Regions from separate parts of the Nocardia sp. CA-136227 genome, predicted to be linked through region 1. Evidence: riboswitches for the same ligand, from Rfam matches in the RefSeq annotation. Region 1 holds a riboswitch; each other region holds the start of a gene.
The links. Region 1 has a riboswitch for magnesium ahead of ACQP06_RS27175 (ABC transporter permease). Riboswitches for the same ligand answer to the same signal wherever they lie in the genome.
Positions count from the first base shown of each region.

Region 2: it holds a riboswitch for magnesium, as region 1 does, so the genes downstream of both, ACQP06_RS17265 (MgtC/SapB family protein) here and ACQP06_RS27175 (ABC transporter permease) in region 1, are expected to answer to the same signal.
Region 3: it holds a riboswitch for magnesium, as region 1 does, so the genes downstream of both, ACQP06_RS13625 (hypothetical protein) here and ACQP06_RS27175 (ABC transporter permease) in region 1, are expected to answer to the same signal.

Region 1 is NZ_CP192081.1:5,870,558-5,874,944, forward strand. Features, by position in the region: gene ACQP06_RS27155 (AraC family transcriptional regulator ligand-binding domain-containing protein) at 1-752, shown strand, start outside; gene ACQP06_RS27160 (hypothetical protein) at 932-1,123, shown strand; gene ACQP06_RS27165 (DUF3558 family protein) at 1,142-1,654, opposite strand; gene ACQP06_RS27170 (DUF3558 family protein) at 1,654-2,166, opposite strand; M-box (ykoK) riboswitch at 2,245-2,414, shown strand; gene ACQP06_RS27175 (ABC transporter permease) at 2,639-4,387, shown strand, end outside.
Region 2 is NZ_CP192081.1:3,765,726-3,770,112, reverse strand. Features, by position in the region: gene ACQP06_RS17275 (hypothetical protein) at 272-670, shown strand; gene ACQP06_RS17270 (TetR/AcrR family transcriptional regulator) at 728-1,348, shown strand; M-box (ykoK) riboswitch at 1,442-1,615, shown strand; gene ACQP06_RS17265 (MgtC/SapB family protein) at 1,836-2,549, shown strand; gene ACQP06_RS17260 (FAD-dependent monooxygenase) at 2,760-4,301, shown strand.
Region 3 is NZ_CP192081.1:2,985,517-2,989,903, reverse strand. Features, by position in the region: gene ACQP06_RS13635 (hypothetical protein) at 1-173, opposite strand, end outside; gene ACQP06_RS13630 (hypothetical protein) at 615-1,115, opposite strand; M-box (ykoK) riboswitch at 1,278-1,447, shown strand; gene ACQP06_RS13625 (hypothetical protein) at 1,812-2,585, shown strand; gene ACQP06_RS13620 (ABC transporter permease) at 2,622-4,379, shown strand.

The DNA.
Region 1 (4,387 bases):
AATATCTGTTCCTGTCCGCGGCCACGCTCGGCGACGCGCTCGAGGCGTGCGTGCGCCATACCGGCAGTCTCAGCACGAGTTACGGCTTCCGCGTCGCGCGCCGCGACGAACAGGAGGTCTGCTACGAGGTGCGGTCGGCCATGGAGGACTGCCGGGGCCGGGAACTGTTGATACAGGCCACTTTCGCGCTGCTCGTGGGGCGGGCCCGCGCAGCCACCCGCAGCCCGGTGGTGCCGGCGCGGGTGAGTTTCCGGCAGTCCGCGCCCGCCGATCTCGCCACCTTCACCGAGCTGTTCGGTACCCGCGCAATCGATTTCGACGCCCCGGCGGATGCGCTGACGCTGCGGGCCGCGGATCTGGCGCTGCCGATGAAGTCGGCCGATCCGGAACTGACGGCGGTGCTGCTGACCTACGCGGCCACCCTGCCCGCCACCCCGGAGGTCGGGGTGACCTGGCTCGAGCAGCTCGGCGACGCCATCGATCTGGCTCTCGCCAATGGCGCGGCGACCCTGGAAGTGGTTGCGCGGCGGCTGCTGACATCGCCGAGATCACTCCAACGCCGGCTCGCCGAGGCCGGAACCACTTGGCGGCGTGAGGTGGATCACGCGCGTCGCCGCAGATTGCAACGCGCCGAACACCTTCCACGCGCCCAGCAGGCGGAACTCCTGGGATACGCGGATCCGGCGAGCCTGCGGCGGGCGGTGCAACGGTGGCGGGACCGGGCCGATCCGGGACCCGAAGACCCGTGTTGAGGAGCCGAAATCGCACCTACCGTACGGTATTCCGGCTACCTCACAGCAAGGTTGGCGTGTCCCGGACCGGTTTGGCGCTTTCGGAACTCCCGCGCGGGGCGGACGGAAATCAGACTGGTCGGAAACGCCAGGACACTGTCACGCGTTCCCCCGGACCGGTACTCGATTGGAGCTTCCTCGTGCCCCACACCGCAGAAACCGCCACCGCCTACGTCGTCACCGCCGTAGAGGCCAAGGGCACCGCCACCCGGCACGACTTCGATATCAAGTCCATCGTGAGCACCACCCACAGCCTCACCGAGAGCTGGGATTTCCACACCGTGGACCCGAACATGTTCTGGAACATCGTCGCCACGTTCCTCGAGCACTGAGGCCGGTTCCCGCGCGCGTCAGATGCCGTCGACCGAGAGCGTCGCGTTCATCAGATTCATGGCCGCCGCGCACGGATCGGGCCGCGCGGTGTGATCGCGGTTTCGCACCCACCAGGTGACGGTACCGGTGTCGGCCACCGTCACCGCGCAACCACCCGGGTCCGCCGGATCCCGCCAGTACATGCCGCCGAAGTTCCGCACCACGAGCCGCTCCACGCGGTATCCGAACCGGTCGGCGATCCGCACCTCCCGCGCGAGCGTGTCGTCCCGCAGCCAGGCATAGGTGATGTCGACCGCGCCGCCACCGGGATTCGTGGCGGTCCAGTCGCACACCGTGGGCTCGCTCTGCCGCCGCATCCCGGTGACGCCGATGGCGGCGGCCAGCTTCTGATCCTCCAGTGGGCCACAGCCCGCCAGCAGGTTCGGATCGGCCGCCGGGCGGGCGTCGGCCTGCCGATCGCTGTGCGAACACCCGGACAGGGCGGCGATCAGCAAGGCCGCCACCGTGATTCGCACCCCCGGGCGCGCCATCAGCCCTGTCCCGCCTGCGTCAGGGTGGCCGCGGCCAGCTGCTCGATGCCCTGGCAGGCGCGTGCGCTCGACCGTTCGGACCAGTCGATGAAGTCGGTGTCGCCGAATGCCACTGCGACCTCGCAGGATTGCGCGCCCCGCCATTCGATGCCCGGCTGCCCGGCGATCCGGACGGTGGCGGGACTGCCGGTGGTGACCTGGTCGCGGCGGTCCTGCAGCGAGCTGCCCCGGAACCAGTGGAAGGTGACGGCGTAGTCGCCGCCCGTGGCGGGCTGCCAGGCGCAGCCGATCGGATTGGCCGAAATCCGTTGCACACCGGCCGATCCCGTGGCATCGACCACCTCGGCGTCGGACACGCCGCCGCACAGGCCGATGGTGTCGGGAGACGGTGCGGCCGCCTTGGGCGCGGCCGTCGGGGTCGCCGCGGCCCGCTGGTCCGAGGAGTTCCCGCACCCCGCGACCGCGAGCCCGATCAAGGCGATCCCCACCGCCGCGCGCATCGCTCTCGTCACGCGGACCAGACTAGGCGAATCGGCCCGATCGTGCGCGGACACACTTTGACAATTCATCGGGGCCTTACTACGTTCGATAACGCACCTCGATAGGCGAGGCTCCTGCACGAACACAGGCCACTGATCTCACGACGTCGAGAGACGCCCAAGGTTAGGACAGATTTCCCCGGATTAAGGGGTAATCCAAAGTGGCTTTCCGATTCGGAACACGTCGTGCAGTGCCGAAGCTCTGACGAGAGGGGTGTGCGTCCTCCCCGGATTCCCCGGGTCGATCTCCCTCGTGTGCGCTGATGAATCCGCGTATGAGCTGTATGAGGAGGTGCCGGTCGGATGACAGCTGATGACGACCCCGGACCTCCTGTCGCGCACTCGTAATTCCCCGATATTCGGCGACGCCACCATCACCCTTTCGCGTGATTCGGCGTGCGCCTATTTCCGCGCGCCCTTTTTCGATTAGATGCGGATTCATCCAATGACGCTCCAGATCACCATTCCCAACCGTCCCGAAACAGGGCAGCCGATGCCGCGTCCGCGAAATCGGCTGCGCGCCGTCGACTTTCTGGTACTCGGCATGGCCGTGTTCCTGATCGCCGTGGCGCTGCGGCTGTTCCGCGATATGTCGGTGCCGTGGACGCCGGGCTCCGGACCGGAAGCGGTGTCGACCGATCCCCGGGAACTGCCGTACTACGCGGCGCGCACCACGCTGCGGATGTTCCTGGGGCTGGCGGCCTCGATCCTGTTCACGATGGTCGTCGGCCAGTGGGCAGCGCATTCGCGGCGGGCGGAGAAGGTGCTGGTCCCGATGGTGGACGTACTGCAATCGGTGCCGGTGCTGGCGCTGGTCTCCATCACGGTGACCGCGTTCGTGGCGCTGTTCCGCGGCTCCTTCCTGGGCGCGGAGGCGGTGTGCGTGTTCGCCATCTTCACCGCGATGGCCTGGAACATGACCTTCGCCTACTACCAGGCCGTGCGCACCCTGCCGCGGGAGCTCGACGACGCAGCCCGCATGCTGCGGCTCACCCGCTGGCAGCGGTTGTGGCAGCTGGAGGTGCCGGCCGCCATGGTGCCGTTGATCTGGAACGGGATGATGAGCTTCGGCGGCGCGTGGTTCATGCTCGCCGCGTCCGAGGTCATCACCGTGTCCGGGCGGGAAGAGGCGCTGCCGGGCATGGGCAGCTTCATCGCGGCGGCCACCTCGCAGGGGCAGATGTCGCGACTGCTGCTGGGCGCGCTGGTCATGGTGGCCACCATCGTCGTCGTGAACGTGCTGTTCTGGCGGCCGCTCACGGCGTGGTCGGAGCGGTTCCGGGTGGAGCACACCGAAAGCGCCGAAGTACCACGCAGTCTCGTGCTGGACCTGCTGCGGCGCAGCACCGTGCCCGGGCGGCTGGCTCGCGTGAGCCGACCGGTCGGCGAGGGGATCGATCGCGTCATGCGAGTCTTCGGGCGCAGCACCCGGTCCGCCTACGACGACCGTCCCGGCAGCCGGGCCGGGGACGTGGTCTTCTTCGCGCTGCTGCTGGCGGCGCTGGCCTGGGGCACCTGGACCCTGGCCGCCTACTTCGAAAGGACCGTCGGGCTGGCCGAATTCGGGCCCGCCACGCTCATGGGCCTGGCGAGTCTGAGCCGGGTGATCGTGCTGCTAGTGGTATCCACCGTGGTGTGGGTGCCGGTCGGGGTGTGGATCGGGCTGAACCCGCGCGTGTGCCGGTTCGCGCAGCCGGTGGTGCAGGTGCTGGCCAGTTTCCCAGCACAGTTCCTGTTCATCTTCGTGATCGCGGCGCTCACCTGGACCGGCGTCTCGCTGAATATCGGCGGCATCGTGCTGATGGCGCTGGGCGCGCAGTGGTACGTGCTGTTCAACGTGATCGCCGCGGCCGGGCAGATCCCGACCGATCTGCGTGAGGCCATGGACGATCTCGGCGTGCACGGGTGGCTGCGGTGGAAGTCGTTGATCCTGCCCGCGATCGCCCCCGGCTATGTGGTCGGCGCGATCACCGCGTTCGGCGGGGCCTGGAACGCCACGCTGGTCGGCGAGGTGGTCGAGGCGGGCGGCACCCATCTGGAGGCGTACGGGCTGGGCGCGTACATCACCAATGCCACCGCGACGGACCTGTTTCCGAAGGTGCTGCTGGGCACCGTGGTGATGAGCGTCGTCACCGTGACCATCAACCGGCTGGTGTGGCGGCGACTGCAGCGCCGGGCCGAACAGCGTTTCTCG
Region 2 (4,387 bases), 2.1 Mb from region 1:
GGACAATCGGAACGTTAGCGATGTAGTAGCTGAATTGCGCTGCGAGCAAGCGAATTAGGGGATTGTTAGGGGAACCCCCGCCTTTCGGCCTCGATCCTGGACAGCCGACTGATTGCCGGAGATCGCGAATTGCGTTGGCGGGGTTACCGGTTCGCACCGAGTAGTCCCGATACGCGCATGTCGGGGGTGCTGAACCCGGACACTTGCCTCTATGCGCCAATGGCGTCGCAGTTTTCTCATTCATCCCGTTCATCTGGGGAGATGATCGACAATGATCCGCTCACGCACCTCGGCCGTGTCCGTGTTCGCCACCTGTAGCGCCGCGGCCGCGGCGCTCGTGCTCGCCGCGCCCGACGCGTCGGCCTACGTCAGCAGCGTGACCATCGCGACCGGTACCAGCATCGGCGGCGGCTACGGCACCAACTGCGCCTACACGGTCACCGTCAACGGCAGCCCCAACGAGTACGTGTGGCTCTACGACAGCGCCTCGGCGACGTTCAGTCCGCAGCAGTTCAGCCTGGGTAGCGGCGGCACCGCCACCTCGAGCTGGACGCCGACCTCCACGGGCACCCATTACGTGCAGGCCTGGACCTACAACGGCTCGCAGTGGGCGGTGGTCACGGTCGGCACCGGCATCAACCTCGGCAGCGCGTGCGTGGTCACCAAGTGAGCCGGTCCGGGGCCGGGTGTGCGCTCACACCCGGGCCCGGGCATTACTCTTGACCCGGTGCAGACCGAGCAGCCTCCCGCCGAGGAGCCCCGCATCTGGGGCGGAACGACCCTCACCGAACGCCGTGAGGCGCGCCGCACCGCGCTGCTCGAGGCCGCACTGGACCTGATCGGCGAATCCGGGGCGGGCGCGGTCACCATGCGCGCGGTGTGCCGGCGCGCCACGCTGACCGACCGCTACTTCTACGAATCCTTCGCCAGCCGCGACGAACTGCTCGACGTGCTGTATCGCCAGATCGCCGACGAGTTCCTGGATCCGATGACGGCGTTCGCGGTCGCCGATGATCGCGATCGGGATCGCGCGCTGTCGGAAGCGCTGGTGGACAAGGTGCTGCAGGATCCGCGCAAGTCACGGCTGTTCCTGGTGGAGCCGTATTCGTCGACGGGGCTGGGGCAGACCACGATCGCGGTGATGCCCGCGTTCACCCGCCTGATCCAGGATCACCTGTTCGCCCACATCGACGATCCGGTGCGGCGGCGGCTGGCCGCGGTCACCATGGCCAGCGGTAATGCGGGCATGTTCTCGGCGTGGCTCAATGGCACGCTGCGCGCCACGCGCGATCAGATCGTGGACCATCTGGTGGCGACCATCGACGCCTATCGCGGCATGTATCGCTGACTCTCCCACCGGCCCGGTTGCGGCGTGGATGCGGGCGACCGCGGTCACATCGGGTTGCGAGGCGCGGCGCGGAGGTGTTTACTCGCTGACGCAAGGTGCCGTCGTTAGCTGAGGCTCCTTCACGGATACAGGCCGGCGATCCCGAACGTCGAGAGACGCCCCGGATCAGGACAGGCTTCCCCGAGCTAAGGGGATGCCCCGACCGGCTCCCGCCCTGGTGGCGGGTTACGCCGTGGAGTGCTGAAGGTCTTACGAGGGGTGGTACCCGTGCCGGCGATTCCCCGCCGGTCCCACTCCCCCGGCATGTACGCGACCTGGTGGTCGCGCTGCGCCTGTGTGTCGAGGAGGTGGTGGTCGTGCCCGATGGACCGGACCGAGTTCCGTTAGCCAATCGTTCACCAGGCGACACTCCATTAATCCTCCGGCCGCTGCCGCACACCCGGTAGCGTCCGACTTCGAGTGCGCCGTCATCCGCTGGGAGATCGAGATGACCACCTGGGAAATGCTGCTCCGCCTGGCCACCGGTGTCGGGTTGGGCGCGATCATCGGATTCGAGCGCCAGTTCCGGGCTCGCATGGCCGGGCTGCGCACCAACGCACTGGTCGCCGCCGGTGCGACCCTGTTCGTGCTGCTGTCCGCGCACGGCTTCAACGGCGCCACCGCCGACCCGACTCGCGTTGCGGCGCAGATTGTTTCGGGTATCGGCTTCCTGGGCGCGGGCGTGATCCTGCGCGACGGGTTCAATATCCGCGGCCTCAATACCGCTGCCACGCTGTGGTGTTCGGCCGCGGTCGGCGCGCTGGCGGGTGCGGGCATGTACTCGACGGCCGCGGCGGGCACGGTCGCGGTGGTGGTGGTCAATACCGCGCTGCGCACGGTCGCCCGGTCGGTGGATCGTCCGCTCGCCGACGGCACCGACGCGCAGGACGCTCTGTACGCCTTCCACGCCGACACCGACGACGCGCACGAGGCACAGGTGCGGGCGTTGCTGGTGCAGTCGTTGACGCGCACCGACTTCCGGCTGGTGTCCATCTCCAGTCATGACACGTCCCCGGGGCGGGTGCAGGTGCGGGCCGAGCTCACCGGCGATCGTCGCGACGATCGCCAGATGGAGTCCGCGGTGAGCCGTCTGAGTCTGGAGCCGTCGGTGACCAGCGTCGGCTGGCGCACGGTGCCGCGGCCGGTGGAAGCCGAGCAGTGAGCTCAATCGAATTCGACAGTGTCCCGACGCGGGATTCATCTTGTCGTACAGGAGGTTCGGCACCCATCGGGCCAAACCAGAAACCGGAGGTTCTCTTTCCCCTTCCAACATATAGCGCACCCGGGGGCTTGCCGCAAGGCCGGGGGCATGCCGCAGAATCGCTGCTCGTAGTCGATCAACCGCGGAAAACAGGAGTGTGGATTGCGAGTCATGGACACCGATGTGATCATCGTCGGCGCCGGCCCGACCGGGCTGATGCTGGCCGGTGAACTGCGCCTGGCCGGAGTACGGCCGCTGGTGCTGGAGCGGCATCCGCAACTCTGGGATGTGCCGAAGGCCAGTGGGATCGGTGGCCGGATTCTGGATTTGCTGCGGTATCGCGGATTGCTGGATCGGTTCGAGGCCGCCAGCGCCGATCCGTATCCGCCGTTGCGGTTGCCGTTCGGCGGGATGCACATGGACTTCACGCGGATGGCGGAAGCGCCGATGAAGGTGCTGCCGATGGCACAGATGGAGATCGAACGACTGCTCGCTGAACGCGCCGGCGAATTGCGGGCGGAGATCCGGCGTGGGCATCGGGTGGACGTGGTGCGGCAGGACGATGAGACGGTGACCGCGGAGGTGACCGGGCCGGACGGGGCGTACACGGTGACGGCGCGGTATCTGGTCGCTTGCGATGGTGGGCGCAGCCGTATTCGCGAGATGGCGGGAATCGTTTTCTCCGGCACCACTTATCCGGAGGTCGTGCGGCTGGCTCAGGTGTCGGTGGGCGACGGCGTGACCGTGTACGAGAACGGCGACCTCGAGGTGCCCGGATTCGGGCGGGTCGCAGCGGGATTCACCCGGACCGAGAACGGTCAGCTGGCCTTCGCGAGCACGCCGGACGGAGCGCTGCACCTGTCGACCACCGAGGACGAGACCGCGGAATACGACGACGATGTACCGATGACCCTGGACGAACTGCAGGACAGCATTCGCCGGGTGCTGGGTGCGGAGATTCCGATGAGGGACGCGAAGCGGTTGTCGCGCTTCACCTTCAAGGATCGGCAGGCCGAACAGTACCGGGCCGGGCGGATCATGGTAGCCGGTGACGCCGCGCATCTGTTCCCATCCACCGGTGTCGCGCTCAATGCGGGCATGCTCGACACGGTGAACCTGGCGTGGAAGCTGGGCGCCGAGATCAATGGCTGGGCGCCGGAAGGTCTGCTGGACACCTACCACGAGGAGCGGCACGCGGCCGGTGCGCGCACCCGCATGCAGGCTCGGGCGCAGGTGGCGTTGCGGCGTGGGCAGGATGCCGCGTCCGAAGGCCTGCGGCAGTTGTTCCAGGAACTGACCACCGACGAGCCGGCGTTGCGGCGGGTGGGTGACCTGATCGCGGGCAACTGCACCCGGTACCCCCAGTCCGGATCCGACCGGCACGCCCTGATCGGCGCTTTCGCGCCCGATCTCGTGCTGCACACCGAGCAGGGCGAGAGCAGCGTCGCCGTGCTCATGCGCACCGCCCGGCCGATTCTGCTGATCCTCGCTGAGCGCCCGGAGCTTCGGGAGATCGCCGAAGCCTGGCAGGACCGCGTCGAAATCCACACCGCCACAACGGAGGAGCGGCCCGACGCCGCGCTGCTCATCCGCCCGGACGGCCATATCGCCTGGGCCGCGCCCATCGAGGAACCCGCCGAATCTGCGGCGGCATCGCTGCGCGAAGCACTCGGAGTTTGGTTCGGTGCACCGCTGACGGCGGCCGTTCAGTAATCCAGAATCGGCGGCTGCGATGCTGAACACCGCATCGCAGCCGCCGCAGCGGCGATCTCAGCAATAGCGGATGCTCTGCACCACAC
Region 3 (4,387 bases), 2.9 Mb from region 1:
TAGACCGTGGGGTTGGCGGCGAATCGGTCACCCGCTTCGAGATCTACTCCCGACCTCGAGAACAGTCCGAGCCCGATCGCCAGCCACGCTACAGCCAGGGCGCCGACAGCAATGACCTGCAATAGGTACGCGAGACGGTTCAAGCGATTCCACGATGTACCACGAGCAGACACGCGGCCACTATATCGGCCAGTTGTGCGCGATCCGGTGACAAAGTGTGGAGAAATCATGGTGACTCCGAAGTCGCGGAGCCCCAACCTGTTCGGAGGACATCGCGGGTACAAGCAGGATCGGCGGCAATTCAGATACGCCCAGCGCCGGCCAATAGCCTCACCAATGGCGCTCGCCCGATGTCGCAGGCGGCACAACGAAGGCAGGCCGTTCGGGTCGCAGCCGGTCTCGCCGCCCGCTAGGCAGCTGACAACGGCTCTAACCGTCCACCATCGGCATGGGCGGAAGTTCTGCGCCGCAACAGATTCCAGTCGCCAACGCCCCGCGTTGGCCGGTTCGATCAGCGGGGAATGCGGATTTCAGTGCATCAGTCGGCCGCTCGATCCGGTGCCCACCCCACCACCGCCGGACTGAGCAATCGGCGATCCTTCCGCTGGCGTCATTTACCGCACTGTGTTCTCGGGCGTCGAGACCGGCAGGTTGTTTTCAGGAACCGAGATCGAGCAGGCCGAGATCTTGACCACCGCGCAGAGAACAGTGGCGACAGTCCCGGCCGAACCCGAGGCCGAACCGGTCGACGGCGATTCGGCTGCGGCCAAACCCGTTCCGGCGGTGAGGACCGCGGCGGTGAGCACGACGAGGGCAAGGGTACGACGCATGAGTATTCCCCGATACTTGATGTGAAACAGTTGCGCTTCGCAATATACCGCCTCACGGGTATACGCCACTCGGCATTCGGCAGTTGAGGACGTTCTGTACCGCACCAGGTTCCGGCTGCTGGGCGCACTGGCCGGTTCGGTCTGCGCGGTACGTACGTTCAGCCCGCGCCGGATCGGCACGGTCAGGACGGGTTGTTTGGTGGTCAGCCGCGCCGGCTTGGCCGCCGGTGTCGACCGCGGTGTCGATCCAGTCGGAGGTGGTGCGGCCATGGATGGCGCGGCCATGGACGCGGTCCTCCCGCTCGAACAGGGATCTCACCACGCCGACCAGCGTCGCCGACACATCTGAAATGTCCGATCGACGGTCCGGCGCGCCGATGTGACACAGGGCTCGCCGATATGCGAATAGCGGCTTTGACTTTTAGCGAGTCTTTAACTAGGTTCCCTGTTGCACCTCGATAGGCGAGGCTCCTGCACGAACATAGGCCACTGATCTGACGACGTCGAGAGACGCCCAAGGTTAGGACAGATTTCTCCGGATCAAGGGGTAATCCAAAGTGGCTTTCCGATTCGGAACACGTCGTGCAGTGCCAAAACTCTGACGAGAGGGGTGTGCGTCCGCCCCGAGAGTTCCGGGCGACCTCCCCGCGTGCGTTGACGAATCGCGTTCTACCAGTGAGGAGGTCGGGTAGCAAGATGGCACCCGATGATGACCCGGGATCTCCGGGCCGGCCCCTCCACCTCGGTCCGGGCCGCTAGCCAGCACACCAACACCGCGTCGATATCTCGACGCACATAATTCTCCGATATCACGATGCCGCCTACGCGGCACCGGATTATTCGCGTGCACATTTCACGAATGAATTCGGAGATTCGCATATCCGACCCGTCGGCACCACCGTGCTCGACGGTATTCGATGCTGCCCGGAAACCGATGCGGGCAGCGGTATCCCGAGGGGAAACATCCCGATGAGAATTCGCTTGCTTGCATTCGCCACCGCGGCGCTGACCGCCGCCGGACTGGTCGCCCCGGCCGCCGCTTCGGCCACGGCACCCGGACCGGACGTCCGGCTCGCCGACGCTGTGAACGTTCAGGCCGTATCCGGCGACGCCCGGATCGTGGACCGATCGGTGGTGCTGCACACCGACCTCGGCACGTTCCGAACCACCACCGACCAGCTGCAGATCCTCGATCCGCAGGGCGTGGTGGTGGGGGCGATCCCGCTGACCATCACCAAGCAGGACACGACGTACCCGATCGACGCCCGCATCGACGGCGACAGCGCCACCCTCACCCCGAACCCGGATCGGGCCCGACCGGTCAGCGCCGAGGAACGACGAATCGCCGCGGAGCTGCACGCCGTCGCGGAGGCACAAGCCGAAGACCCTGCGGCACAGCAGATTGCCGATCCCGACAGCTTCGAGGATCGGATGAATACCGTCTTCCAGAACGTCAACAACGAGCTCACCGTGGCCCTGGCGGTGGGCACGCTGCTGGGTGCCGTCATCGGCGCGCCGCTGGGCTGCGTCCTGCTGGGCGCGGGCCAGGGTCTCGCGGTCGGCGCATTGACGTTGGGCACGTTGGCGATTCCCGGCGCCATCACCGGCTGTCTGGAGGGCGCGGTGGCCGGGGCCGGGATCGGCGTCGTGGTTTTCAACCTGCTCGTCGGCGTACCGGCGGTGCTGGCCTCGGCCGTGCACGCCTTCAACGTCATGACCGCACCGCCCGCGGTCGCCGCCGAATCGACCAACTGAGTTGCGACGAAGCCCCTCGGAGCGAGGTGAACAGCTATGACTCTTGAATTGGCAATTCCGGACCGCCCCAAGACGACTCCCGAGATACCGCGGGCACGCGGCCGGCTCCGAGCGGTGGACTACCTGATCATCGGCGCGGGCGTGCTGCTGATCCTGCTGGTGCTGCGGCTGTTTCGGGACATGTCGGTGCCCTGGACGCCGGATACCGGAACCGAGACCGCATCAACGGATCCCGCGAACCTGCCCTATTACGCGGCCCGCACCACGCTGCGCATGTTCATCGGCCTGGTGGCGTCCATCCTCTTCACACTGATCGTGGGCCAGTGGGCGGCGCGCTCGCGGCGGGCCGAGAAGGTGTTCATCCCGGCGCTCGACGTGCTGCAGTCGGTACCGGTGCTGGCGCTGGTCTCGATCACGGTCACCGCGTTCGTGGGCCTGTTCGACGGCTCGTATCTGGGCGCGGAGGCGGCGTGTATCTTCGCCATCTTCACCGCGCAGGCCTGGAACATGACCTTCGCCTATTACCAGGCGTTGCGCAATATGCCCCGGGAGCTGGATGACGCGGCCCGCATGATGCGGCTCACCCGCTGGCAGCGGCTGTGGCAGCTGGAGGTGCCGACGGCCATGGTGCCGATGATCTGGAACGGCATGATGAGCTTCGGCGGCGCGTGGTTCATGCTCGCGGCCTCGGAGGTCATCACGGTATCCGGCCGGGACGAGGCGCTGCCCGGCATGGGTAGCTTCATCGCGGCGGCCACCTCCGAGGCCCAGGTCGGCAACCTCATAGTGGGTGCGCTGGTCATGGTGCTCACCATCGTCTTGGTGAACGTGGCGTTCTGGCGGCCACTCACGGCGTGGTCGGAGCGATTCCGGGTGGAGCACACCGAAAGTGCGCAGGCCCCACGGAGTCTGGTGCTCGACCTGCTGCGGCGTAGCACGGTCCCGGGCCGGCTGGCTCGGGTGCTACGGCCGGTCGGCGAGCGAGTCGATCGCCTCATGCGCGTCTTCGGGCGCAGCACCCGCTCCGCCTACGACGACCGCGCGGGCAGCCGCATCGGTGATGTGTTCTTCTTCGGACTGCTCTTCGCCGCGCTCGCCTGGGGCACCTGGGCACTCGCCTCCTACTTCGAAAGAACAGTGGGCCTGGCCGAATTCGGGCCGACCTCGCTGATGGGGCTGGCCAGTCTCGGCCGCGTGACAGTGCTGCTGGTGGTCTCCACCATCGTGTGGGTTCCGGTCGGCGTGTGGATCGGGATGAATCCGCGGATTTGCCGGTTCGCTCAGCCGGTGGTGCAGGTGCTGGCCAGTTTCCCGGCCCAGTTCTTGTTCATCTTCGTCATCGCGGCGCTCACCTACACCGGCATCTCACTGAATATCGGCGGCATCGCCCTGATGGCGCTGGGCGCGCAGTGGTACGTGCTCTTCAACGTGATCGCCGCGGCCGGGCAGATCCCGACGGACCTGCGTGAGGCCATGGACGATCTCGGAGTGCACGGTGTGCAGCGCTGGAAGTCGTTGATACTGCCCGCGATCGCGCCCGGATACTTGGTCGGTGCGATCACCGCGTTCGGCGGCGCGTGGAACGCCACGCTGGTCGGCGAGGTCGTGGAGGCCGGGAACACGCACATGGAGGCATACGGCCTGGGCGCGTACATCACCAATGCCACCACCGACGACGTCTTCGCGAAGGTGCTGCTCGGCACCGTGGTGATGAGCGTGGTCACGGTGGCCATCAACCGCCTGCTCTGGCGACGCCTGCAGCGCACCGCCGAGCAGCGATTCTCGCTGAGCTGAAACACTTT